DNA from 4 places in the Pseudomonas sp. NCHU5216 genome. Region 1 is predicted to be linked to each of the others. Evidence: riboswitches for the same ligand, from Rfam matches in the RefSeq annotation. Region 1 holds a riboswitch; each other region holds the start of a gene.
The links. A riboswitch is a leader RNA that binds a small molecule or an ion and turns the genes downstream of it on or off. The one in region 1 is predicted to bind cobalamin.
Positions count from the first base shown of each region.

Region 2: linked by a shared signal. The riboswitch ahead of ACSVIK_RS15560 (energy-coupling factor ABC transporter permease) and the one ahead of cobW (cobalamin biosynthesis protein CobW) in region 1 are both predicted to bind cobalamin.
Region 3: linked by a shared signal. The riboswitch ahead of cobO (cob(I)yrinic acid a,c-diamide adenosyltransferase) and the one ahead of cobW (cobalamin biosynthesis protein CobW) in region 1 are both predicted to bind cobalamin.
Region 4: linked by a shared signal. The riboswitch ahead of ACSVIK_RS17080 (TonB-dependent receptor domain-containing protein) and the one ahead of cobW (cobalamin biosynthesis protein CobW) in region 1 are both predicted to bind cobalamin.

Region 1 is NZ_JBQLIX010000006.1:159,198-164,803, forward strand. It holds gene glmS (glutamine--fructose-6-phosphate transaminase (isomerizing)) at 1-736, shown strand, start outside; gene ACSVIK_RS07305 (hypothetical protein) at 733-963, shown strand; gene cobM (precorrin-4 C(11)-methyltransferase) at 1,187-1,942, opposite strand; gene ACSVIK_RS07315 (cobalamin biosynthesis protein) at 1,939-2,376, opposite strand; cobalamin riboswitch at 2,463-2,657, shown strand; gene cobW (cobalamin biosynthesis protein CobW) at 2,752-3,798, shown strand; gene cobN (cobaltochelatase subunit CobN) at 3,900-5,606, shown strand, end outside.
Region 2 is NZ_JBQLIX010000021.1:14,579-20,184, forward strand. It holds gene ACSVIK_RS15545 (acyl-CoA dehydrogenase family protein) at 1-278, shown strand, start outside; gene ACSVIK_RS15550 (PaaI family thioesterase) at 291-716, shown strand; gene ACSVIK_RS15555 (carbonic anhydrase) at 1,152-1,895, opposite strand; cobalamin riboswitch at 2,221-2,424, shown strand; gene ACSVIK_RS15560 (energy-coupling factor ABC transporter permease) at 2,464-3,150, shown strand; gene amn (AMP nucleosidase) at 3,247-4,719, shown strand; gene ACSVIK_RS15570 (hypothetical protein) at 4,806-5,033, opposite strand; gene ACSVIK_RS15575 (hypothetical protein) at 5,050-5,606, shown strand, end outside.
Region 3 is NZ_JBQLIX010000044.1:29,920-35,525, reverse strand. It holds gene ACSVIK_RS22560 (CsgG/HfaB family protein) at 152-820, shown strand; gene ACSVIK_RS22555 (DUF4810 domain-containing protein) at 837-1,193, shown strand; gene ACSVIK_RS22550 (DUF799 domain-containing protein) at 1,190-1,861, shown strand; cobalamin riboswitch at 1,897-2,100, shown strand; gene cobO (cob(I)yrinic acid a,c-diamide adenosyltransferase) at 2,296-2,907, shown strand; gene ACSVIK_RS22540 (cobyrinate a,c-diamide synthase) at 2,907-4,202, shown strand; gene bluB (5,6-dimethylbenzimidazole synthase) at 4,199-4,852, shown strand; gene cbiB (adenosylcobinamide-phosphate synthase CbiB) at 4,856-5,606, shown strand, end outside.
Region 4 is NZ_JBQLIX010000024.1:77,250-82,855, forward strand. It holds gene dxs (1-deoxy-D-xylulose-5-phosphate synthase) at 1-1,202, shown strand, start outside; gene ACSVIK_RS17075 (methyl-accepting chemotaxis protein) at 2,813-3,541, shown strand; cobalamin riboswitch at 3,591-3,796, shown strand; gene ACSVIK_RS17080 (TonB-dependent receptor domain-containing protein) at 3,886-5,606, shown strand, end outside.

The DNA of each region.
Region 1 (5,606 bases):
CGGCTACCTGGCTAGCCTGGTGATCTGCAACGTCGGCACCAGCTCGCTGGTACGCGAATCCGACCTGTGCCTGCTGACTCAGGCTGGCCCGGAAATCGGCGTGGCCTCGACCAAGGCCTTCACCACCCAACTGGTCGGCCTGATGCTGCTGACCCTGGCCCTCGGCCAGGTGCACGGCACGCTGGACAAGGCTCTGAGCGCCGAGCTGGTGGAAGAACTGCGGCGCCTGCCGACCCGCCTGGGTGAAGCGCTGGCCATGGACAAGACCGTGGAGAAGATCTCCGAACTGTTCGCCGAGAAGCACCACAGCCTGTTCCTCGGCCGTGGCGCGCAGTACCCGGTGGCGATGGAAGGGGCACTCAAGCTCAAGGAGATTTCCTATATCCACGCCGAGGCCTACCAGGCCGGTGAGCTCAAGCACGGCCCGCTGGCCCTGGTGGATGCCGACATGCCGGTGGTCACCGTGGCGCCGAACAACGAGCTGCTGGAAAAGCTCAAATCCAACCTGCAGGAAGTGCGCGCCCGTGGCGGCGAACTGATCGTCTTTGCCGATCAGCAAGCTGGCATGAGCAATGGCGAGGGCACCCACGTAGTGGCCATGCCGCATATCCACGACCTGCTCGCGCCGATCCTCTACACCGTGCCGCTGCAGTTGCTGTCCTACTACGTCGCCGTGCTCAAGGGCACCGACGTCGACCAGCCGCGTAACCTGGCCAAGAGTGTGACTGTCGAGTGAAGCGCGAAGACGTAATCAAGCGGTTGGCCGATGGCGTGGTTTTCCACACCCAGGTCATGGTCAACCCGGCCAATACCAGCGAATGGATCGTGTTCTTCAACAAGGATGCGGGTCGCAGCTTCTTTCTGGTCGATGAGACCGAACAGGTAGAAACCTTTGCCAGCCTGGATGAGTTGATACCGGAGCTGCGAGATCTGGGTATCAAGCGGGTGGAGGTGCAGCTCTGAGCAGTTGCTCACAGTTGGCGTGGATCAAGCTGTGGATATCCTCGTGATACTTGGCTAAGCCCCTGATAAATAGGGGCTTATAGCGACTTGTACAGAAACTGTTCGCTTGCATGCCTACTATCCACAGAGTGCTTGGATAACAGGCTTTCTATCCTGTGGATAAAGCGATGAAGGCCTTACCTGGCGAGGTGTTCAGCGCTTTGTACGGTTTCTCGCCAGGCGTTCAGGCGCTGCCAGGGCGATAGAGGTGCTTGTGTCGGGCGTCGTACAGCGCCGACTCGGCGAAGGCGCCTGGATCGAGCACGCGCCCGACGAGGATCAGCGCCGTGCGGCGAAAGTCCTTGGCGGCAACCTTTTCCTCGATATCGGTCAGTGTGCCCAGCACCCAGTCCTGATCCGGCCAGCTCGCTCTGTGGATAACCGCGATGGGGCAGTCGGCGCCGTAGTGCGGCAGCAGCTCATCGACTATGGCAGGCAGATGGCGCACGCCGAGGTGGATGGCCATGGTCGCGCCGTGCCGGGCCAGGTCATGCAATTGCTCGCCCTCGGGCATTGGCGAAGTGGTGCCGTAGCGGGTGAGGATCACCGTCTGGGCAATGCCGGGCAGGGTCAGTTCGCTTTCCAGCAGCGCCGCGCAGGCAGCGGTGGCGGTGACGCCGGGGATGATCTCGAAGGGAATGCCCAGCGCACGCAGCTCGCGAATCTGTTCGCCAATGGCGCCGTATAGCGACGGGTCGCCCGAGTGCACGCGGGCCACGTCCTGGTCACGCTTATGGGCCTCATGCAGCAGTGTGATGATCTCGCCCAGGTTCAGCTCGGCGGTGTTGACCACTTGCTCGGCGCTATGGCCTTGTAGCACCGCTTCAGGCACCAGCGAGCCGGCGTAGAGGATTACCGGGCAGGAACGAATCAGACGCTGGCCCTTGACGGTGATCAGCTCGGGGTCGCCGGGGCCGGCACCGATAAAGTAGACGGTCATGCAGGTTCTCTATCGAAGGTGGCCAGCGCACAGGTGGCGCCAGCGCTGCGGTCTTTCTCGCCAAGTAGGCGGGCGGATGTTCCCATGCGCGCTGCCAAGGCCAATGCGCAAGGCTCGGCGACGGCGGGGCTGCCTGTGGCTGCTTGAGTCAATGCATTGCCGACTGTCATGGCCTGATAGGTGCTCAGTTGCTCTGGGGCGAAGAACACCAGCTCCAGACCCAGGTGCTCGGCCAGGCCATGCAGCCCGGCTTCGTCGCGCTTGTGGGCGATGCTGGCCAGGCCTGCCAGGTTGTCCACCGTCAGCGCATGTTGCACCAGGCTGTGGATAAGCAGCTCGAGCAGTTCGTCCAGGCTGCAACCACGGCGGCAACCCAGCCCGGCAACGACCTGTACCGATGAGGCAGAAGGATGATCGGAGGTGGTCGGCAACATGAGTGACATTCGGGCTGAGCGGTGGCGTAGCTCATCATGGCACCTGCCAACGGTCAACCGCGATTGACCGGTCGCTGCGGCCTGCGTAGCCTTCTCGTTTTCGAGGTTCTTCCCGGCCAGCGGTCGGGGAGCTAAGAGGGAACAGGGTCGATGCCCTGGCTGCCCCCGCAACTGTGAACGGTTATGCCCTTCGTTAGACCACTGCCAAACGGCGGGAAGGTGAAGGGATGCGCCCCGCGCAAGCCGTGAGCCAGGAGACCTGCCTCGACAACCAGCCATCTGCTCGGACGGGGTGATCCGACGCGGCCAGCATGCTCCTGCGTGCCTGTCTGCGCGTACCCGTCCGCCGAACTTACCGACGCCACGGGGCCCTTGATGAAAACCCTCGCCAAACTGCCTGTCACCATCGTCACCGGGTTCCTCGGTGCCGGCAAAACCACCCTGCTGCGCCATCTGCTGGCCAATGCCGGCGGTCGCCGTATTGCGGTAATCGTCAACGAGTTCGGCGAGCTGGGCATCGATGGCGAGATTCTCAAGCAGTGCTCCATCGGGTGTAGCGAGGAGGAGGCCAACGGCCGCGTCTTCGAGCTGGCCAACGGCTGCCTGTGCTGCACCGTGCAGGAAGAGTTCTTCCCGGTGATGCGCGAGCTGGTGGCGCGCCGTGGCGACCTCGATCACATCCTGATCGAGACCAGCGGCCTGGCCCTGCCCAAGCCGCTGGTGCAGGCCTTCAACTGGCCGGAAATCCGCAACGCCTGCACGGTCGATGCGGTGATCACCGTGGTCGACAGCCCGGCCGTTGCCGCTGGCACCTTCGCTGCCTTCCCCGATCAGGTGGACGAGCAGCGCAAGCTCGACCCCAACCTCGACCACGAGTCGCCGCTGCACGAACTGTTCGCCGACCAGTTGGCCAGCGCCGACTTGGTGATCCTCAACAAGGCCGACCTGATCGATGCCGAGGCCTTGGCAGCGGTGCGCGCCGAGGTGGCCGAGGAACTACCGTCAGCAGTCAAGGTGATCGAGGCCCATGGCGGTGATCTGCCGATCAGCGTGCTGCTGGGCCTGAACAGCGAAACTGAGCTGCATATCGACAGCCGCCGCACCCACCACGACGATGAAGACGAAGACCACGATCACGAGGAATTCGACTCGTTCCACGTGGAACTACCGGAAGCAGAGGAGGCGCGCCTGCTGTCTGCGCTGAAGGACGCAGTGGCGAAATACGGCATTCTGCGAGTGAAAGGCTTCGCAGCGATCCCCGGCAAACCCATGCGCCTGCTGGTGCAGGGCGTGGGCCAGCGCTTCGACCGCCACTTCGACCGCGCCTGGCAGGCCGACGAACCGCGCCTGAGCCGCCTGGTGGTGATCGGCCAGCAGCTCGACCGCGCGGCCATCGAGGCCGAGCTGAAGGCAGCACTTTGATGAAGCGACAAGCTGCAAGCTTCAAGCCGCAAGTAAGCGCTACTGCGTGCAGCGCTTGCTTCCACTTGCAGCTTGCAGCTTGCGGCTTACGGCTCGCTTAAATGCACCTGTTGCGCACCCAGCCCGGCGCTCAACTGCCGGCCGACAGCATTGCCGACCTTGGCCAGACGCCTGCCGAGCTGGTGATCCTGTGCACGGGTGATTCGCACCTGTCGCTGCTGGCTGAAGCAGCTCGACAACTACCGGACGATTACCCCAGCCTGCGCCTGGCCAGCCCGGCGCAACTGAGCAACAACGCCTCGGTGGACTACTACGTCGAGCAGGTGCTGCAGCACGCCAAGGTCATCCTGATCTCGGTGCATGGCGGGGTCAGCTACTGGCGCTATGGCGTCGAGCGCCTGGTGGAGCTGGGCGCGCGCGGCGCCACGGTGATCATGGTGCCGGGTGATGACAAGCCCGACCCGGAGTTGAATGCCCTTGGCAACGTCGCTGAGGAAGATAGCCAGCGCCTCTGGCAGTACCTGCGCCAGGGCGGCTTGGACAATGCCCGCCAGTTGTTCCGCTGCATCGGCAGCCGCTGGTTAGGGCGAGACGACACATGGCAGGAGCCGCAACCGCTGCCGCGCGTCGGTCTCTATCACCCACAACGCAGTCCTGCCCAGTTAGCCGATTGGCAGGCGCAGTGGCAACCCTGCGCGCCTGTGGTGGCGCTGCTGTTCTACCGCAACCATGTGCAATCGGCGAATACCGCCTTCGTCGATACCTTCTGCCAGCACCTGGTCGCTCAAGGCCTCAACCCGCTGCCGATTGCCGTGGCCAGCCTCAAGGAGCAGGCTTGCCTGGATCAGGTGCAAGCCTGGCTGGACGAGACGAGCGCCGCGCTGATCATCAACACCACCGGCTTCGCCCTGTCCAACCCCGAGGCGCCGCAGGCGCGGGTGTTCCGTCGTGATATTCCGGTACTGCAAGCGATCTGCTCGCTGGATAACCAGGCGCAATGGCAGGCCAGTGCCCAGGGCCTGGGCTCGCGTGACCTGGCCATGCATGTGGTGCTGCCCGAGCTGGATGGCCGCTTGATCGGCACTGCCATCAGCTTCAAAGGCCTGGCCTGGCGCAGCGAGCGCAGCCAGAGCGATGTAGTGTGCTACCAGGCGCATGAACCGGGCATGTCTCATGTCGCGGAACTGGCGCGTAACTGGTGCCAGTTGGCGATCAAAAGCAGCGATCAGAAGCGAATCGGCTTGATCCTGGCCAACTACCCGACTCGCGATGGTCGCATCGGCAACGGTGTGGGCCTGGATACACCGGCCGCCGCGCTGAATATCCTCCGCGCCCTGCAAGCGCAGGGCTACCCGGTGGATAACTTGCCGGGCAGCGGCACCGCACTTGTCCACAGCCTGCTCGGTGGCGTTACCAACGATCTTGATGGCCTGGATACGCGGCCCTGTGCGCAGAGCCTGGCGCTGGACGATTATCTGGGTTTTTTCCACAGCCTGCCGGCGGCCAACCAACAGGCGGTGCGTGAGCGCTGGGGCGAGCCGCAGGACGATCCTATGTTCCGCAGCGGGCGGATGATGGTCGCCGGTCTGCGTTTCGACCGGACCTTCGTCGGCATCCAGCCGGCGCGCGGTTATCAGCTCGACCCGGCGGCGGTTTACCACGACCCCGATCTGGTGCCGCCGCACGGCTATATTGCCTTCTACGCCTGGCTGCGCACGGCCTTTGCTGCCGATGCGCTGATCCACGTCGGCAAGCACGGCAACCTTGAGTGGCTGCCGGGCAAGAGCGTCGGCCTCTCCGAGGGATGC
Region 2 (5,606 bases), on a different contig from region 1:
TGGGCGACGGTCATGGCGATGCCCGCCTCAAGGCCCATATCCAACGCCTGAAAGCCGACTTCGCCGACACCGCCGACATCCAGTATCGCGCCCGCCAGCTCACCGAAGACATGGCCGTGGCATTGCAGGCCAAACTGCTGCTGGAGGCCGGCAACAGCGTGGTGAGCGACGCCTTTATCGCCAGCCGCCTGGAAGGCCATGGCCGTGTCTACGGCACCCTGCCGCGGGGCGTCGACGTTGAAGCGCTGCTGGCGCGTAGCACACCACACCTGGTCTGATCGGAGAGGCGCATGCAAGCTCATCCGCGTTACCGGGAGCTGGTGGAGCAGGGCTTCGCCAACGCCAACTTCATTCAGGATATGGGCATCCGCGCCAGCGCTTGCGGGCCGGGGTGGGTCGAGGCGGAGCTGGACATCCTGCCGCGCCACCTGCAGCAGAACGGCTTCATCCATGCCGGCGTGCAGACCACCCTGGCCGACCACGCCGCCGGCGCGCTGGTGGCCGACGGGCAGACGGTGCTGACCCTGGAATTCAAGGTCAACCTGCTGCGCCCGGCGCGCAGCAGCCGCCTTTACTGCCGTGCCCAAGTGCTCAAGGCCGGGCGCCAGGCCACTGTGGTCGAGTCCGAGGTGTTCGGCGAGGAGAACGGCCAGAAACGCCTGTACAGCAAGGCTTCGGTGACCATGGCGGTGGTGACGCTGGCAGAATCGTCTTGAACCCGTATCGACGCGCTATGCTGTGCGCGAAGGTTTGTCATGGGCCGCCCGCGGGCCTGATCGGCCTGCTCAAGCTGCCTCGATCTTTAACAAGGAACAGTTGGTAGATTTTTAGCGCCTGATTTTTCCTTTGAGAACAATTGGTTTCGCTAAGGATGTTCCCCGCGTGAGCGGGGATGAACCCGCGAAGCACCACGACGCACGAATCTTTATGAGCGAGCTCTGCTCGCGAGCCTGGGCGATCCAAAAAGCTCCGCGAGCAGAGCTCGCTCCTACAGGTCAGGCGTGTTCCCCGCACCAGCGGGGATGAACCTCCCGTCGGGCAGCAGCGCCTTCGACTACAGGCGTGTTCCTCACGCCGACGTAGCCAGGGGCTCAGGTCTAGTCGCGCGATGATGCAATGCACCGGCTATCCAGCCGGTGCATCAGGGGACATCAGTCTTCGCTTTCCAGTACGGTTCGTCCATTGAGCGCCTGGATCGGGCGGGCGTTCTTCGTGTACAGGTGCTGGAACTGCGCCAGTTGTTCGTGGGACAGCTCGACTGGCTGTTTGAGTACGCGCCATTGCACGTCCTCACTGCATGGCGGGGTGGTCAGCGAGCCGGCGAAGGCGTAGTAGCCCTGTTGCTGCGGCAGTACGGTTTGTGGGGCGAAGTTGCTTGCCAACTCGACTTTTTCCCCCACCTTGTCCGGCATGGCCTTGAAGACTGAGTCCAGTGCCTGGTTTTTCGCCCCTTCCTTGAACAGCACAGCCACTACCGCCAAATGACCATCGGTAGACTGGTGAACGAAGTGCGCCACCATCGGGAAACCCTTGCCTGCGATGTGCTCTTCGCTGGGTGTGTGGAAATGGAATTGCACCAGGCGGTAGGGTTTGCCGTCGATCTCGATGCTGCCTGCATTGCTCAGATTCACCTGGACGGTGTGACCGTTATTCACCACTTCGGCTGGGCTGGCCTGGTAGTTGAAGGCAATGCGAGGCAGCGCTGCGCGGGTGGCATGGCTGATGTCGATCGGCGATTGCGCATGGCCGAGTGCGCAGGTTTCGTAGCCTGGATCCAATTGTGCCCAGTGTTCGGGGCCTTCCTTGCCTTTGTAGCTCCAGTGCGGTTGCTGTTCGGCCGCCATGGCGCCGGTTGCGAACAGAGCTGTTAACGCAACGATCAGGGTCTTCTTCATGTGCGCTCTCGTTACTGGATGAGGGTTCTAAAGGCTCGCGTGGCCCGCAGCCGATGCGAGTTTGGAAATACTACGCATGGCTTGTAATAAAAAGTTACATCTGCATGGACGTGGTGTGACGCACCGCTTATTCGCAGCAGCTTCGGCTACGTTCAAGACAGTATCCGTTCAGGTGGCGAGACTTTCTGGCAGCGGGAGCATCTCGGCGCCTCGCGCAGCTAGCTGGCGTATGGGTGACAAGCTCGGATTGCCGACCAAGCACATCGCACAGGGCGGAGGTGGGCGGTGCCTTGAACGCGAGTACTGTCTTTTGCCCTGGCTGCGGAGTAAGGTTGCCACCGATGGTTCCTGCGCGCCCCGGTGCGTGTGGATGAAAAGGGAACAGGGTGCGGCGAATCTCGCCAATGCCCTGGCTGCCCCCGCAACTGTAAACGGCGAGCGATGCCCCTCATGCCACTGACTGCGGTCGGGAAGGCGGGCGGAGTGCCAAGCCGTGAGCCAGGAGACCTGCCATCGAACCCATCGATCCTCCAACTCGCCGCGCGGTGGGCGCGGCCAAGGAACTTGCATGCATATCGAACCGGGCGTCGTCGAAGGCGCCAAGATCTTCCTCAGTTACGCAACGGCAGTCGGCGCCTTCGGCCTGACGGCCAAACTGGCGCGCGATGCCATTCGTGATAACGGCGGGGCGGCTGCCCTGGCCCTGCGCAGCCTGCTGACCACCGCGCTGGTGTTCTGCTTCTTCGAGGTGTTGCCACACCATGCCGTGGGCGTTTCCGAGGTGCACCTGATCCTTGGCTCCACCCTGCTGTTGCTGTTCGGCGCCGGTGCCACCGCCATCGGCCTGGCCGCTGGGCTGCTGTTGCAGGGCCTGTTGTTCGCCCCGTTCGATCTGCCGCAGTACGGCATGAACGTCACCACCCTGCTGGTGCCGCTGTGGGCCATCAGCGTGCTGGCCAAGCGCATCGTCGCGCCAGGTACCGCCTATGTCGACCTCTCCTACAAGCAGGCACTGGCGCTGTCGACCGCCTATCAGGGCGGCATCGTCGCCTGGGTCGGCTTCTGGGCCTTCTATGGTCATGGCTTTTCCAGCGACAACCTGGCAGCCGTGGGCAGCTTCGGCCTTGCCTACATGAGCGTGATTCTGGTCGAGCCATTGATCGACCTGGGTGTGCTGGCCGGGGCCAAGGCGCTGGCGCGTTTCAGTCAAGGGCCGCTGTTCAACGTGCGTTTGCATCAGGCGGCTGCCAGATGAGGGGCGCGGCGACCGAATTCTTCGGTCGCCGCGCTATGTTTTGCCGCGAGGTTGCAGGCAAGATAGGGGCGTTCGTTCAGTCAGGAATACGCCCACGTGAAAGTCTGTTCCGATGATTTCGTCGTTGTTCACACCCCCGAAGAGGCGGTCGACCGCCTGGCCGCGTTGTATGAGGAAGCCACCGGCGCTCTGAGCCAGGCCCTCAAGCGCTATCTCAAGGCGCGCGTGCGCCCGGATGCCGACGAGCACTGCCTGTTCCGTTATCCCGAATTGCGCCTGGCCTACCTCTGTCAGGGCGAGGTGCCTACCACCGTGCGCGCCTATGCCAAGATCCAGGTGCCGGGCATCTACGCCATCACCGTGACCCAGCCGGCGGCCTTCCGCAAATACCTGCTGGAGCAACTGCGCCCGCTGATGAACGACTTCACCCTGCGCGTGGAGGTTGGCCGCAGCCAGCAGAACATCCCCTATCCCTATGTGGTCGAGGGTGGCGATGAACTGGCCGGCAGCGGCGTGACCGCCGCCGAACTGGCGCGGGTGTTCCCCAGCACCGACCTGTCCGCCGCCACCGACGGCACTGCCGATGGCCTGTACGACTGGGAGAACATCGACCCGCTGCCGCTGGCGCTGTTCGACGCCGCGCGCACCGATTTTTCCCTCAAGCGCATCCAGCACTACACCGGCGGTGACTGGCGCCACGTGCAACCCTGGATTCTGCTGACCAACTACCACCGCTATGTCGACCAGTTCATCCGCCATGGCCTGGACATGCTGCAGACTGACTCGCGTTTCACCCGCATGGTGTTGCCGGGCAATGTGGTGGTCGAGCGCGGCATGGCCGAAGGCGAGATGCAGGCGATCATCGAGAACGTGGTCTGGCACCGCTACCAGATGCCGGCCTATCACCTGCAGGCCGAGGACGGCCATGGCATCACCCTGGTCAATATCGGCGTTGGCCCGTCCAACGCCAAGAACATCACCGACCACCTGGCCGTGCTGCGCCCGCACTGCTGGCTGATGATCGGCCACTGCGGCGGCCTGCGTCAGTCGCAGACCATCGGCGACTACGTGCTGGCTCACGCCTACATGCGCCGCGACGGCATTCTCGATCGAGTATTGCCGCCGCATATCCCGCTGCCAGCGCTGGCCGAGGTGCAGCAGGCGTTGCAGGAGGCAGCCAAGCAGGTCACCGGCGAGCAGGGTGACGAGTTGAAGAAGCGCCTGCGCACCGGCACCGTGCTGACCTACGACGACCGCAACTGGGAACTGCGCTGGGCCCAGGAGCGACCGTTGATCAACCTGTCGCGGGCGGTGGCGGTGGACATGGAGAGCGGCACCATTGCAGCGCAAGGCTATCGCCTGCGGGTGCCCTACGGCACGCTGCTGTGCGTGTCGGACAAACCCCTGCACAGCGAGATCAAGCTGCCCGGCGCCGCTGGCGCCTTCTACGAGCGCGCGGTGACTCAGCACCTGCATATCGGCATCGCCGCGCTGGAGTTGATGCGTAGCCAGCTCAATTCGCTGCACTCACGCAAGCTGCGCAGCTTCGACGAGCCGCCGTTCCGTTGAGTTTCTGAGACAGAGGCGTGGCCTGGTGCACAGTCCGGCCACGCCCTGGCAGCACTTGTCCGCGCTCTGCTTTAGACTCGCCCTCGTCATGGACGAACGAGGTAATACGCATGGAACAGGCACGTTTGCTGCTGACCGCGTTGTGGGAACCCTTCAGCTTTTTCAGTCTTTTTCTCTACACCGGCTTGGCCTTGTTGCTTGGCGCGGTTGTCGGCCTGTTGCTGGCGTTCAAGCTGCAGCGTTTGGGCTGGCTTGCGCGTAACAAGCGTTGGCACCACTGGCTGCTCAAACTCTACTTTCTGCTGGCTGCTCAAACTCTACTTTCTGCTGTTGCCCCTGGCCGGAGGATTCCTCGGCTTTCAGGGTGGGTTGCTGTATGGCAGCCAGCAGCAGATCAATCGCCATCTCGACAGTTATGCACCCGTGGTGCAGGAGCTGGCCGATGGTGTCTGGAGCGACTTCCAGGCTTATGTCGAAGCGCAAGGCCAGCAGGGCGCCCTGGCGGTACGCGATGCCAGCGTGCAGGAGGTACTTAACCAGCTAGCGCTGGACTACCTGCGCAGCGAACGGCTGCTGGAGGCCGAGGCCCGTGCCGACGCCTCGACGGCCGAGCGTATCGCCTTCGAGCTGTTCGACCGCCTGCGCGCCAGCCTGCTGGGCAAAGCGCTGGGCGAGCTGGCGGTGGAGGAAACCGCCCGTTACAGCGGGCTCAACGAGAAGGTGCTGAGCCAGGTGCTGGATGCGCGCATCGAGCAACTGTTCCAGGCTGAGTTCCTTCTCGGGCTGCTCAAGAAGCAGATCGGCCACGTGTTCAAACCGTTCTATATCGCTTTGCTGCTTCAGCTTGGCTTGCTGCTGGCCTTGATCGCGGCCGAGTGGGGGCTCTC
Region 3 (5,606 bases), on a different contig from region 1:
TGCACTCCCCAGGGTTTCGTCGTAAGCCCCCGGCCATGGAAGACTCGATATCGCATGCCTTCGTTCCAACCCACTCCCAACGCTTTTCCCTTCGCCAGCTCTGGTCAGTCGGCATTCGCCGAAAGGCCGTTTTTCTTTGCATGAGGTTCGTATGAACAAGCCCCTTATCGGCAGCCTTGCGGCGCTGCTGATGTTGCTCGGCGGTTGCGCCACGGAGCAGTCGCGTACCCTGGAGGTCGCCAAGGTCAATACCGCCCAGGTGTCCTACGCTGGGCCGCGCAGCCCGATTTCCGTCGGCAAGTTCGACAATCGTTCCAGCTACATGCGCGGCATCTTCACCGACAGCGTCGACCGCCTCGGCGGGCAGGCCAAGACCATCCTGATCACGCACCTGCAACAGTCCAATCGCTTCAATGTGCTCGACCGCGACAACCTGGCCGAGCTGCAGCAGGAGTCCGGTTTTTCCAAGCAGGCGCAGCAGGTGCGTGGTGCCAACTACGTGGTCACCGGTGATGTCACCGAGTTCGGTCGCAAGGAAGTCGGCGATCACCAGTTGTTCGGCATTCTCGGCCGTGGCAAGCAGCAGATCGCCTACGCCAAGGTCAACCTCAACATCGTCGACGTGAAAACCTCCGAAGTGGTGTTCTCCTCCCAGGGCGCTGGTGAATACAGCCTGTCCAACCGCGAGATCGTCGGTTTCGGTGGCACCGCCAGCTACGACTCCACCCTCAATGGCAAGGTGCTCGACCTGGCCATCCGCGAGGCGGTGAACAACCTGGTCAATGGCGTCGACAGTGGCGCATGGAATCCAACCAAGTAAAAGGAACTTCGCAAGCATGACAATTGCACGCAGATTGGCCGTTTTCTCCGGGATGTTAGTACTCGGCGTGCTGGGTGGCTGTACCAGTGGCCCGCAGCCCCTGTACTACTGGGATGGTTACCAGCAGCAGGTCTACCAACGCTTCGACAACCAGAGCAGCACCGAGGAGCAGATCGCCGCGCTGGAAGCCAGCGTGCAGAAGGCACGCGCTAGCGATCGCGCACTGCCGCCGGGCTTCCATGCCCATCTGGGCATGCTCTATGCCGATGTCGGCAAGCTCGACCAGGTGCGCCAGGAGTTCGAGACCGAAAAGGCCCTGTACCCCGAGTCCGCCACTTATATGGACTTTCTGATGCGGAAATTCGACCAATGAAGACGATCTTTTCCTTCGCTGCACTGAAAGCCGCCGCGCTGCTGGCCTGCCTGGCCATCCTCGGCGGCTGTGCTGCACCCAAGTCCTACGACTACAGCGCTTTCCTGGAAAGCAAGCCGGCGTCGATCCTGGTGTTGCCGCCGGTGAACCAGTCGCCGGACGTCAAGGCGTCCTACAGCTTCTATTCGCAGGTCACCCTGCCGCTCAGCGAGGCCGGTTATTACGTGATGCCGGTGGCTGTCGTGGACGAGACCTTCAAGCAGAACGGCCTGATGAATGCCGAGGAGGTTCGCCAGGCCTCGCCGCAGAAGCTGCGCGAGATCTTCGGTGCCGACAGCGTGCTGTATCTGGATGTCACCGAATACGGCAGCAGCTACAAGATCATCGCCAGCGAAGTGGCGGTGACCGCCACCGCCAAGCTGGTGGATCTGCGTAACGGCAAGCTGCTCTGGGAAGGCACCGCGCGCGCCAGCAGTGCCGAACAGCAGCAGAACAACGGCGGTGGCCTGGTTGGCATGCTGGTGGTGGCGCTGATCGATCAGGTGGTGAATACCTTGAGTGATCGCGGCCATGAAATCGCCGGTATCACCAGCTTCCGCCTGCTTTCCAGCAACATGCACAACGGCATCCTGCCGGGGCCGCGTGCGCGCCCGGATGCGGCGCGCTGAACCGAGCGTTGACGCACGGGACGCCCTGGCTCTAACCTGCGCGCCTTGCTTCAGGTGCCCCGCGCCGTCATCCGTGACGGTGCCGGGGTGAAACAGGGAAGCCGGTGCTCAAGCCGGCGCTGCCCCCGCAACGGTAGGTGAGTCGAACGCCGCAACAGACCCTAGGCACGGGAAGGCGCGGCGTCGAGCCATTGGCTTCGCTCACGAGCCCGGAGACCGGCCTGTAGCAGTTTCACGGCAGCGCGGAGGGCGTTGACCGGCCTGTGCCCCCGCCCGTGCGGGGGCGCTTGCGTTCCTGCCTCCGCCTGCCCGCCATGAAATGCCCGGATCAGTGATGGAGGATTCGCCCTTGCCAGCTTCCCTGACTGTTACCTTGCCGCGCCGCCCCTCGTTCGGGCAGGGCGAGGCGGGCGTCTGACCAAGAGGAGCACGGCATGAGCGAGTCGGCCGCACGCGATGCCCGCCACAAGGCGCGCATGCAGCGCAAGAAAGCCCTGATCGACGAAAAGATCGCCCAGGCCCAGGACGAGTACGGCCTGCTGCTGGTGCACAGCGGCAATGGCAAGGGCAAGAGCAGCAGCGCCTTCGGCATGGTCGCGCGGGCCCTCGGCCATGGCCTCAAGGTCGGCGTGGTGCAGTTCATCAAGGGCGCCGCCAGCACCGGCGAAGAGGCCTTCTTCCGGCGTTTTCCCGAAGAGGTCAGCTACCACGTGATGGGCGAGGGCTTCACCTGGGAAACCCAGGATCGCCAGCGCGATATCGCCAAGGCGCAGCAGGCCTGGGCCATGGCCCGTGAGCTGCTGAACGATGAAGCCATCGGCCTGGTGGTGCTGGACGAGCTGAACATCGCCCTCAAGCACGGTTACCTGGAGCTGGACGCGGTGCTGGCCGATATCGAGGCGCGGCCGCTGTTGCAGCATGTGGTGGTGACCGGGCGCGGCGCCTTGCCGGGCATGATCGAGGCCGCCGACACGGTCACCGACATGAGCCTGGTCAAGCATGCGTTCAAGGCTGGGGTGAAGGCGCAGAAGGGTATCGAATACTGATGAGTTCGCATCACTGCCCGGCCCTGTTGATCGCCGCGCCGGCCTCCGGCCAGGGCAAGACCACCGTGACTGCCGCCCTGGCGCGCTTGCACAGGCGCCAGGGGCGACGGGTGCGGGTATTCAAGTGCGGCCCGGACTTTCTCGACCCGATGATCCACGCCCGTGCCAGTGGTGCGCCGGTGTACCAGCTCGACCTGGCCATGGTCGGCGAAGCGGAGAGTCGTCGCCTGCTGTGGCAGGCCGCCGGCGAGGCCGACCTCATCCTGATCGAGGGGGTGATGGGGTTGTTCGACGGCAAACCCTCGGCGGCCGACCTGGCCCGGCATTTCGGCGTGCCGGTGCTGGGCGTGATCGACGGTGCGGCCATGGCCCAGACCTTCGGTGCGCTGGCGCATGGCCTGGCCACCTTCCAGCCCGATCTGCCCTTTGCCGGGGTGCTCGGCAACCGGGTGGCCAGCAATCGCCATGGCGATATTCTGCGTGATGCCTTGCCGGCCACTATCCGCTGGTTCGGCGCCTTGCCACGCAGCGCTGCGGTGGAACTGCCCAGCCGCCATCTGGGACTGGTGCAAGCGGCGGAGCTGGCCGACCTGGATGCGCGCCTGGACGCCGCCGCCGATGCCCTGGCGGCCAGCGCCGACGTCGATCTGCCGGCGCCTGTCAGCTTCGCCGCGCCGCCGCAGGAAGCGCCGCCAGTGCCGCTGCTGGCCGGCGTACGTATCGGGGTGGCGCGTGATGCCGCCTTCGCCTTCCTCTATCAGGCCAATCTCGATCTGCTGCAGGCCCTTGGCGCCGAGCTGCAGTATTTCTCACCATTGCTCGACAGCCAGTTGCCGGACGTGGACAGCCTCTACCTGCCCGGTGGCTACCCCGAGCTGTACCTGGCCGAGCTGGAAGGCAACCAGGCCATGGCCAGGGCGATTCGTGCCCATCACCAGGCGGGCAAGCCGTTGCTGGCCGAGTGCGGCGGCATGCTCTACCTGCTCGATGAGCTGCGCGACAAGCAAGGCGTCAGCGGCCAGATGCTCGGCCTGCTCAGCGGCAACGCGGCGCTACAGCCCCGGCTGACCGCCCTGGCCTTGCAGGAAGTGACGCTGCCGGAAGGCAAGCTGCGTGGGCACAGCTATCATCATTCGCGGCTGGACAGTTCCCTGGCGCCCCTTGCCCTGGGCCGATGCCCGAATGGCAAGGCGGTGGCCGAGGCGGTGTATCGCCTGGGGCGGCTGACCGCCAGCTATATCCATTTCTACCTACCGTCGAACCCGGAGGCAGCCGCCGCGCTGTTACAGCCATGACCGATAAGGCCTTCACGCCCGAGGAACGCGCGGCGGTTTACCGCGCCATTGCCGAACGCCGCGACATGCGCCATTTTGCAGGGGGGCAGGTGCCCGCCGAGGTGTTGGCGCGTCTGCTGGAAGCCGCGCATCACGCCCCTAGTGTGGGGCTGATGCAACCCTGGCGCTTTATGCGCATCAGTGATCGCCACCTGCGTGAAGAGATCCATGCCCTGGTGGAGGCCGAGCGGGTGCAAACCGCCGAGGCACTGGGCGAACGCAGTGACGAATTCATGCAACTCAAGGTCGAGGGCATTCGCGACTGCGCCGAGCTGCTCGCCGTGGCGCTGATGGAGGGCCGCGAAGCGCATGTCTTCGGCCGGCGCACCTTGCCGGAAATGGACATGGCCTCGGTGGCCTGCGCCATCCAGAACCTGTGGCTGGCGGCGCGTGCCGAAGGCCTGGGGCTGGGTTGGGTGTCGCTGTTCGACCCCGAGGCACTGGCCGCACTGCTGGGCATGCCCGCTGGCAGCAAGCCGGTGGCCTTGCTCTGCCTGGGGCCAGTGCATGCCTTCTACCAGAAGCCGATGCTGGAGGAGGAGGGCTGGGCCACGCCGAGACCGCTGGCCGAGTTGCTGTTCGAGAACCGCTGGGGCGTGCAGGGTGAGTGAGCGATGAGCCTGGCGCTGATCACCTGCGCCGGTGTGGCCCTGGACGCCGCGCTGGGCGAGCCCAGGCGCGGCCACCCGCTGGTGGCCTTCGGGCTGCTGGCCGAGCGCCTGGAGCAGCGCTTCAACCCGGCGGGTGGCGGCTGGCGCAGCCACGGCGTGAGCGCCTGGTGCCTGGCGGTGCTGCCGCTGACCCTGCTGACCTGGCTGCTGACCCAGGTCAGTGCGCTGAACTGGGCGGTGGAGATCGTCGCCCTGTATTTCGCCCTGGGCCTGCGCAGCCTGTACGAACACGCGCAGCCGGTGGCCCAGGCGCTGCGCCTGGGCGATCTGCCGCTGGCCCGCGAGCGGGTTGGCTGGATGGTCAGCCGCAACACGGCCGAGCTGGATGCCTCCGGCGTGGCTCGCGCCGGCACCGAGTCGGTGCTGGAGAATGGCTCCGATGCGGTGTTCGCCGCCTTGTTCTGGTTCGTCGTCGCCGGTGCGCCGGGGGTGGTGCTGTACCGCTTGAGCAACACCCTGGACGCCATGTGGGGCTATCGCAACGAGCGCTTCGAGCGCTTCGGCTGGGCCGCGGCGAAGATCGACGATGCCCTCAATTATCTGCCGGCGCGCCTGGTGGCGCTGACCTATGCCCTGCTCGGGCGAACCGCCCTGGCCCTGCGCTGCTGGCGCCGCCAGGCGCCGTTGTGGGACAGCCCCAATGCCGGCCCGGTCATGGCGGCGGGTGCTGGCAGCCTGGGGGTGAGCCTGGGGG
Region 4 (5,606 bases), on a different contig from region 1:
TCGCGCGCAAGGTCGAGGAACACGCCAAGGGCATGCTGGTGCCCGGCACCCTGTTCGAGGAACTGGGCTGGAACTACGTCGGCCCCATCGACGGCCACGACCTGCCCACCCTGCTCGCCACCCTGCGCAACATGCGCGACCTGGAAGGCCCGCAGTTCCTCCATGTGGTGACCAAGAAGGGCAAGGGCTTCGCCCCGGCCGAACTTGATCCCATCGGCTACCACGCCATCACCAAGCTGGAGCCGGTGACCCCGGTGGCCGCGCCGAAGAAACCGAGCGGCCCGAAATACTCCAACGTGTTCGGCCAATGGCTGTGCGACATGGCCGAGCAGGACGCGCGCCTGGTAGGTATCACCCCGGCGATGAAGGAAGGCTCCGACCTGGTGGCGTTCAGCGAGCGCTTCCCCGAGCGTTACTTCGACGTCGCCATTGCCGAGCAGCACGCCGTGACCCTGGCCGCCGGCATGGCCTGCGAAGGCGCCAAGCCGGTGGTGGCGATCTACTCCACCTTCCTCCAGCGCGCCTATGACCAGCTGATCCACGACGTCGCCGTGCAGCACCTCGACGTGCTGTTCGCCATCGACCGCGCCGGCCTGGTCGGCGAAGACGGCCCGACCCACGCCGGCAGCTTCGACCTCTCCTACCTGCGCTGCATCCCCGGCATGCTGGTGATGACCCCGAGCGACGAGAACGAACTGCGCCGCATGCTCACCACCGGCCACCTGTTCGACGGCCCGGCCGCCGTGCGCTACCCGCGCGGCACTGGCCCCAACGCGCCGCTCGATGCCGGCCTGGAGCCGCTTGAGATCGGCAAGGCGGTGGTACGTCGCCAAGGCAAGGGCGTCGCCCTGCTGGCCTTCGGTGTGCAACTGGCCGAAGCCCTGCGCGTGGGTGAAACCCTGGATGCCACGGTGGTCGACATGCGTTTCGTCAAACCCCTGGACGAAGCTCTGCTGCGTGAACTCGCAGGCAACCACGCGCTGCTGGTGACCATCGAAGAAAACAGCATCATGGGCGGCGCCGGCAGTGCGGTCGGCGAGTTCTTCGCCGCCGAGAACCGCCAGGTGCCGATGCTGCACCTGGGCCTGCCGGACTACTACGTCGAGCACGCCAAACCCAGCCAGATGCTCGCCGAATGCGGCCTCGACGAAGCCGGCATCGAACGCGCGATCCGCCAACGCCTGAAACAGCTCCAGCCCTGACCTGACGCGCCGTCCGGCCCAGTTATTGCTAATACTTGGCCTAGACTCCCTGCACAAGAATCCCCAAAGGCAGGGGACAGGGGCGCATCATGCAGCTACGCAGTGATGGGATGGATTTCACCGGGCGCGAGCGACGCTGGCTGCCCTGGTTTGGCAAGACCGGCAAGCTGGCCATGCGCTGGTCTTGTCTGCTCAACGCCGGCCAGGTCGAGCGGGTCGAGAAAACCTTCGCGGGGCTGGCCCGGACCCGCGTCGATCTGCTGACCAATTGGGCCAGACAGCACTGGCAGGCATTGGAACTCATCGCAGCAGGCCTGCAGCAGGCCTGGCCACTCTCCAGCACCACCGATCTGAAACGGCTGCACCAGCACCTGCCGGAAGTCTCCGAGCTGTTCGTGGTCGATGCCAGCGGCCTGATCGTCGCCTCCACCCACGCCCCACGAATCGGCCAGCGTCACGATGCCAAGGCCCTGACGGCAGGCCTGGCCGGGCAGTTCCTGCATGGCCCCTATGTCGACCCGCTGACCCTGCAACTGGGGGCCACCACCTCGAAGTTCCACGATGCCGTGACCCTGATGTTCCATCAGCCCCTGCAGCAGGCCGGCAAGGCGCTCGGCTGCCTGTGCGCGCGCATCCCCAACGACGTGCTCAGCGACCTGATCCAGCGCGAGGCCGGTCATGTCTACCGCGACTCCGGCGACAACTACCTGTTCATGGTCAAGAGTGTGCACGACCCGCAGATCGCGCCAGGCACCGCCCTGTCTCGCTCGCGCTTCGAGGACGACACCTTCACTGGCGGTGACAACCTGAAACAGGGCGTGAAAACGCCCTTCGGCACCGTAAAGGTGCAACACCACACCGAGTTCGAGCTGCGCTTCACTGACCCATCCAGCGGCCAGTTGCATCCGGGGGTGCGGGAAACCATCCGCAAGGGGCACAACCTGTTCGCCCTGTATCCGGGCTACCCAGACTATCGTTACGTGCCGGTGGTCGGTGCCGGCCTGACCTTGCAGATGCCCGGCTCCCCGGACACCTGGGGGCTGATGTGCGAAGGCGATCTGGAAGAGGTCTACCGCCAGCGCAGCCTCGGCTACAGCCTGACCAGCCACCTGCTATTCGGCCTGCTGGCATTGGGCCTGCTGAACTGGCAATTACCACGCCTGCTGCCAACCCATGCCAACGCGCTGAGCATCACTGCCAGCGCCCTGCTGCTGCTCGTTTACTGGGCCTTCAGCCTGCGCCCACGCATGCGTCAGCTTCAGGCGCTGTCGGACTTTTTCCTGGAAACCGCCGAATGCGGGGCCCCCTTGAGCAACCGCCTGGAGCTCCAGCGTTTCAACAGCGACGAGGCCGGCGCGCTGGCCGGCTGGGTCAACAGCTTCGTCGACAAGATGGACCACACCATGCAGGGCATTCTCAGCGCCGGTGCCGCCCTGCAACAAAGCTCCAGCGACCTCAGCCGCATCTCCAGCAGTGCCAGCCAATGCGCCGGCGAAGGGCAGACCGCGGCGGTGTCCACGGCCCGTGCCATGGTGGAGGTCAACCACAGCATCGGCGAAGCCACCGCCTACATAGTCGACAGCGAACGCGCCTCGCAACAGGCCCTGGCCATGACCCGCCAAGGCAGCGCAGCGGTCAACCAGAACGCCCAGGAAGTCAGCCAACTGGCCGAGCGTATCCAGCAGTCCAGCCAGACCCTGCAAGCCCTGAACCAGCAGACAGCGGCCATCCAGCACATCAGCGAGTCGATTCACGCCATCGCCGACCAGACCAACCTGCTGGCGCTCAACGCCGCCATCGAGGCCGCCCGCGCCGGCGACAGCGGACGCGGCTTCGCCGTGGTCGCCGATGAGGTGCGCAACCTGGCCAGGCGCACCTCGCAAGCGACCGAGGAGATCACCACCACCTTGGCCAGCGTGCGCCAGCAGACGTTGGAGAGCATGGACAGCATGCACAGTTGCCAGGAAGCGGCGCAGCGCAGCGTGGCCCGCTCGGATGAGGCCACCGCAGCCCTGCAGCGCATCCAGCATGACGTGGAGGCCATGCAAGGCCGCCTCGTCCAGCTCAGCCAGAGCATGCAATCGCAACTGACCCAGGTGCATGCGGTGAACGATCAGGCCCAGGCCATTACCGGCGCCGCCGAGCGCAGCAGCCAGAGCGCCGAGGAGATCCTCCAGGCAGCTCAGGCCCTGGCGCAACTGGTGCTGGATCTGCACAAGACGGCCAGTCGCCTGAGCCAGCAAGAGCCCACGACGAAGCCCCGCGAGCTGCGCCACGAGAAGCTGCCGACGCAGTCCAGGGCAGCGACTCACATGAGCATGAACTCCACTCATCGTTGAATGAGCGCAGCTTGCTTGTCATTCCCACGGGCGCGCACTAAGGTGCGCGCACTTCATGTTCCGCCAGGGTGTGCCGCGCAAGCGGCGTTAAACGGGAAGTCGGTGCGGTCATCATGAGCAATGCCGACGCTGCCCCCGCAACGGTAATCGACAGCAGCCACAAGGCTGCAACGGCATCCAACAGCCACTGGGTAAGCCCCGGGAAGGCGGATATCGGTCGAGAGCCCGGAGACCGGCCCTGGCGGTGTGACGCGTGTTGCGGAGGGCGACACGCTCAAGCACCGCCCCCCCCGCGTGCTTGCGCCTGCCCTCCTCGAACGTCTGCCGACCTTTGAGGAATAACGATGAAACTGTCCCGCCTGGCCCTGGCCATCGCCCTTGTGCCCGCGCTGTCGCCGGCTGCCGAACCCTATGTGACCGAACCGCTGGTGGTCACCTCCGGCCGCCAGGCCGAACCGCAGGCCCAGGCCACGGCAGCTACCAGCGTGTTCACGCGTGAGGATATCGAGCGTTTGCAGGCGCGCAGCGTGCCGCAGTTGCTCAGCCGCGTGCCCGGCGTGCAGGTTGCTAGCTCCGGCGGGGTGATTTCCTACTCCGTGCGCGGCACCAGTACCGCACAGACCCTGGTGCTGATCGACGGCCAACGCGTTGCCTCCGCCAGCAGTGGCATCGCCCGCCTGGACTACCTGAACATCGATAACGTGGAGCGCTTGGAAGTGACGCGCGGGCCGCGCTCATCCCTGTATGGCGCCGACGCCATTGGCGGGGTGATCCAGATTTTCACCCGCCGTGGCGAGGCAGGTCTGCACCCACAGGTGCGCCTGGCGCTCGGCAGCCATCGTACCTTCCAGCGCAGCGTGACGCTGGCAGGCGGCAACGAGCGCACCACCTTCAATCTCGGCGGCAGCCTGGACGAAAGCCACGGCTGGGATCGCACCAGCGACGACGTCGGCGCCGACAGCGACCATGACGGCCTGCGCAACAAGGCCGTACACCTGAACCTGGATCATCGTTTCAGCGATGACTGGAAAGCCGGGCTGAACCTGAACGACCAACGCGGCGACAGTGAATACGACGACGCTTACAACTTCGTCCCCGGCCAGCCCCACGACGAGTTCCGCCTGAGCAGCTACAGCGGCTATCTGGACGGCCAGCTCAGCGCTAACTGGAACAGCCGTCTCGAGCTGGGCCGCAGCTTCGACCGCAACAAGGCGCTGGGCGCGGCAGATAGCTGGAACAATGGCACGCTGGAAACCACGCGCCACTCGGCGAGCTGGATCAACCGCCTGCAACTGGGCGCCGCCAACCAACTGACCCTGGGCAGCGACTGGTACGAGGATCGGGTCGATGGCAGCACGGCATTTGCCGAAGACCAACGCGACAACCATGCCTTCTTCGCCCAGCACAGCTTCAAGGGCGAGCACTTCGGCACCGAACTGGGCCTGCGCCACGACGACAACCAGCGCTACGGCAGCCAGAATAGCTGGAATGCCGCTCTCAGCCTGCCCGTTGGCGACAGCCAGAGCTGGATCCTCAGCTATGCCGAGGGCTTTCGCGCGCCCACTTTCAGCGACCTCTACTACCCAGGTGCCGGCAACCCGAATCTGCAAGCAGAGACCTCGAAAACCTACGAGCTGCAATGGCGCGCCGACGCCTCCGGCACGCAGTTGAGCACGTCGCTGTATCGCACCGACATCGACGACATGATCGCCTGGGACAGCAGCGCCAACCAACCGGAGAACATCGCCAGGGCACGCATCGATGGCTTCGAGGCCAGCGTTGCCCGCAACCTGCTGGGCTGGCGCGCCAACCTCGGCCTGAGCCTGATCGACCCGCGCGACCGCAGCAACGGCCACACACTTGCCTACCGCGCACGGCGCACCCTGAGCCTGGATCTCGACCGCCAGTTCGGCGCTTTCACCGTAGGCGGTTCCTGGCGTGTGGTGAGCCAACGCTACGATGACGCCGCCAACACCCGCCAACTCTCCGGCTATGGCGTACTCGACCTGCGCAGCAGTTGGCAGAGCACGCCCGAGCTGCGCTGGGATCTGAAGCTGGACAATGT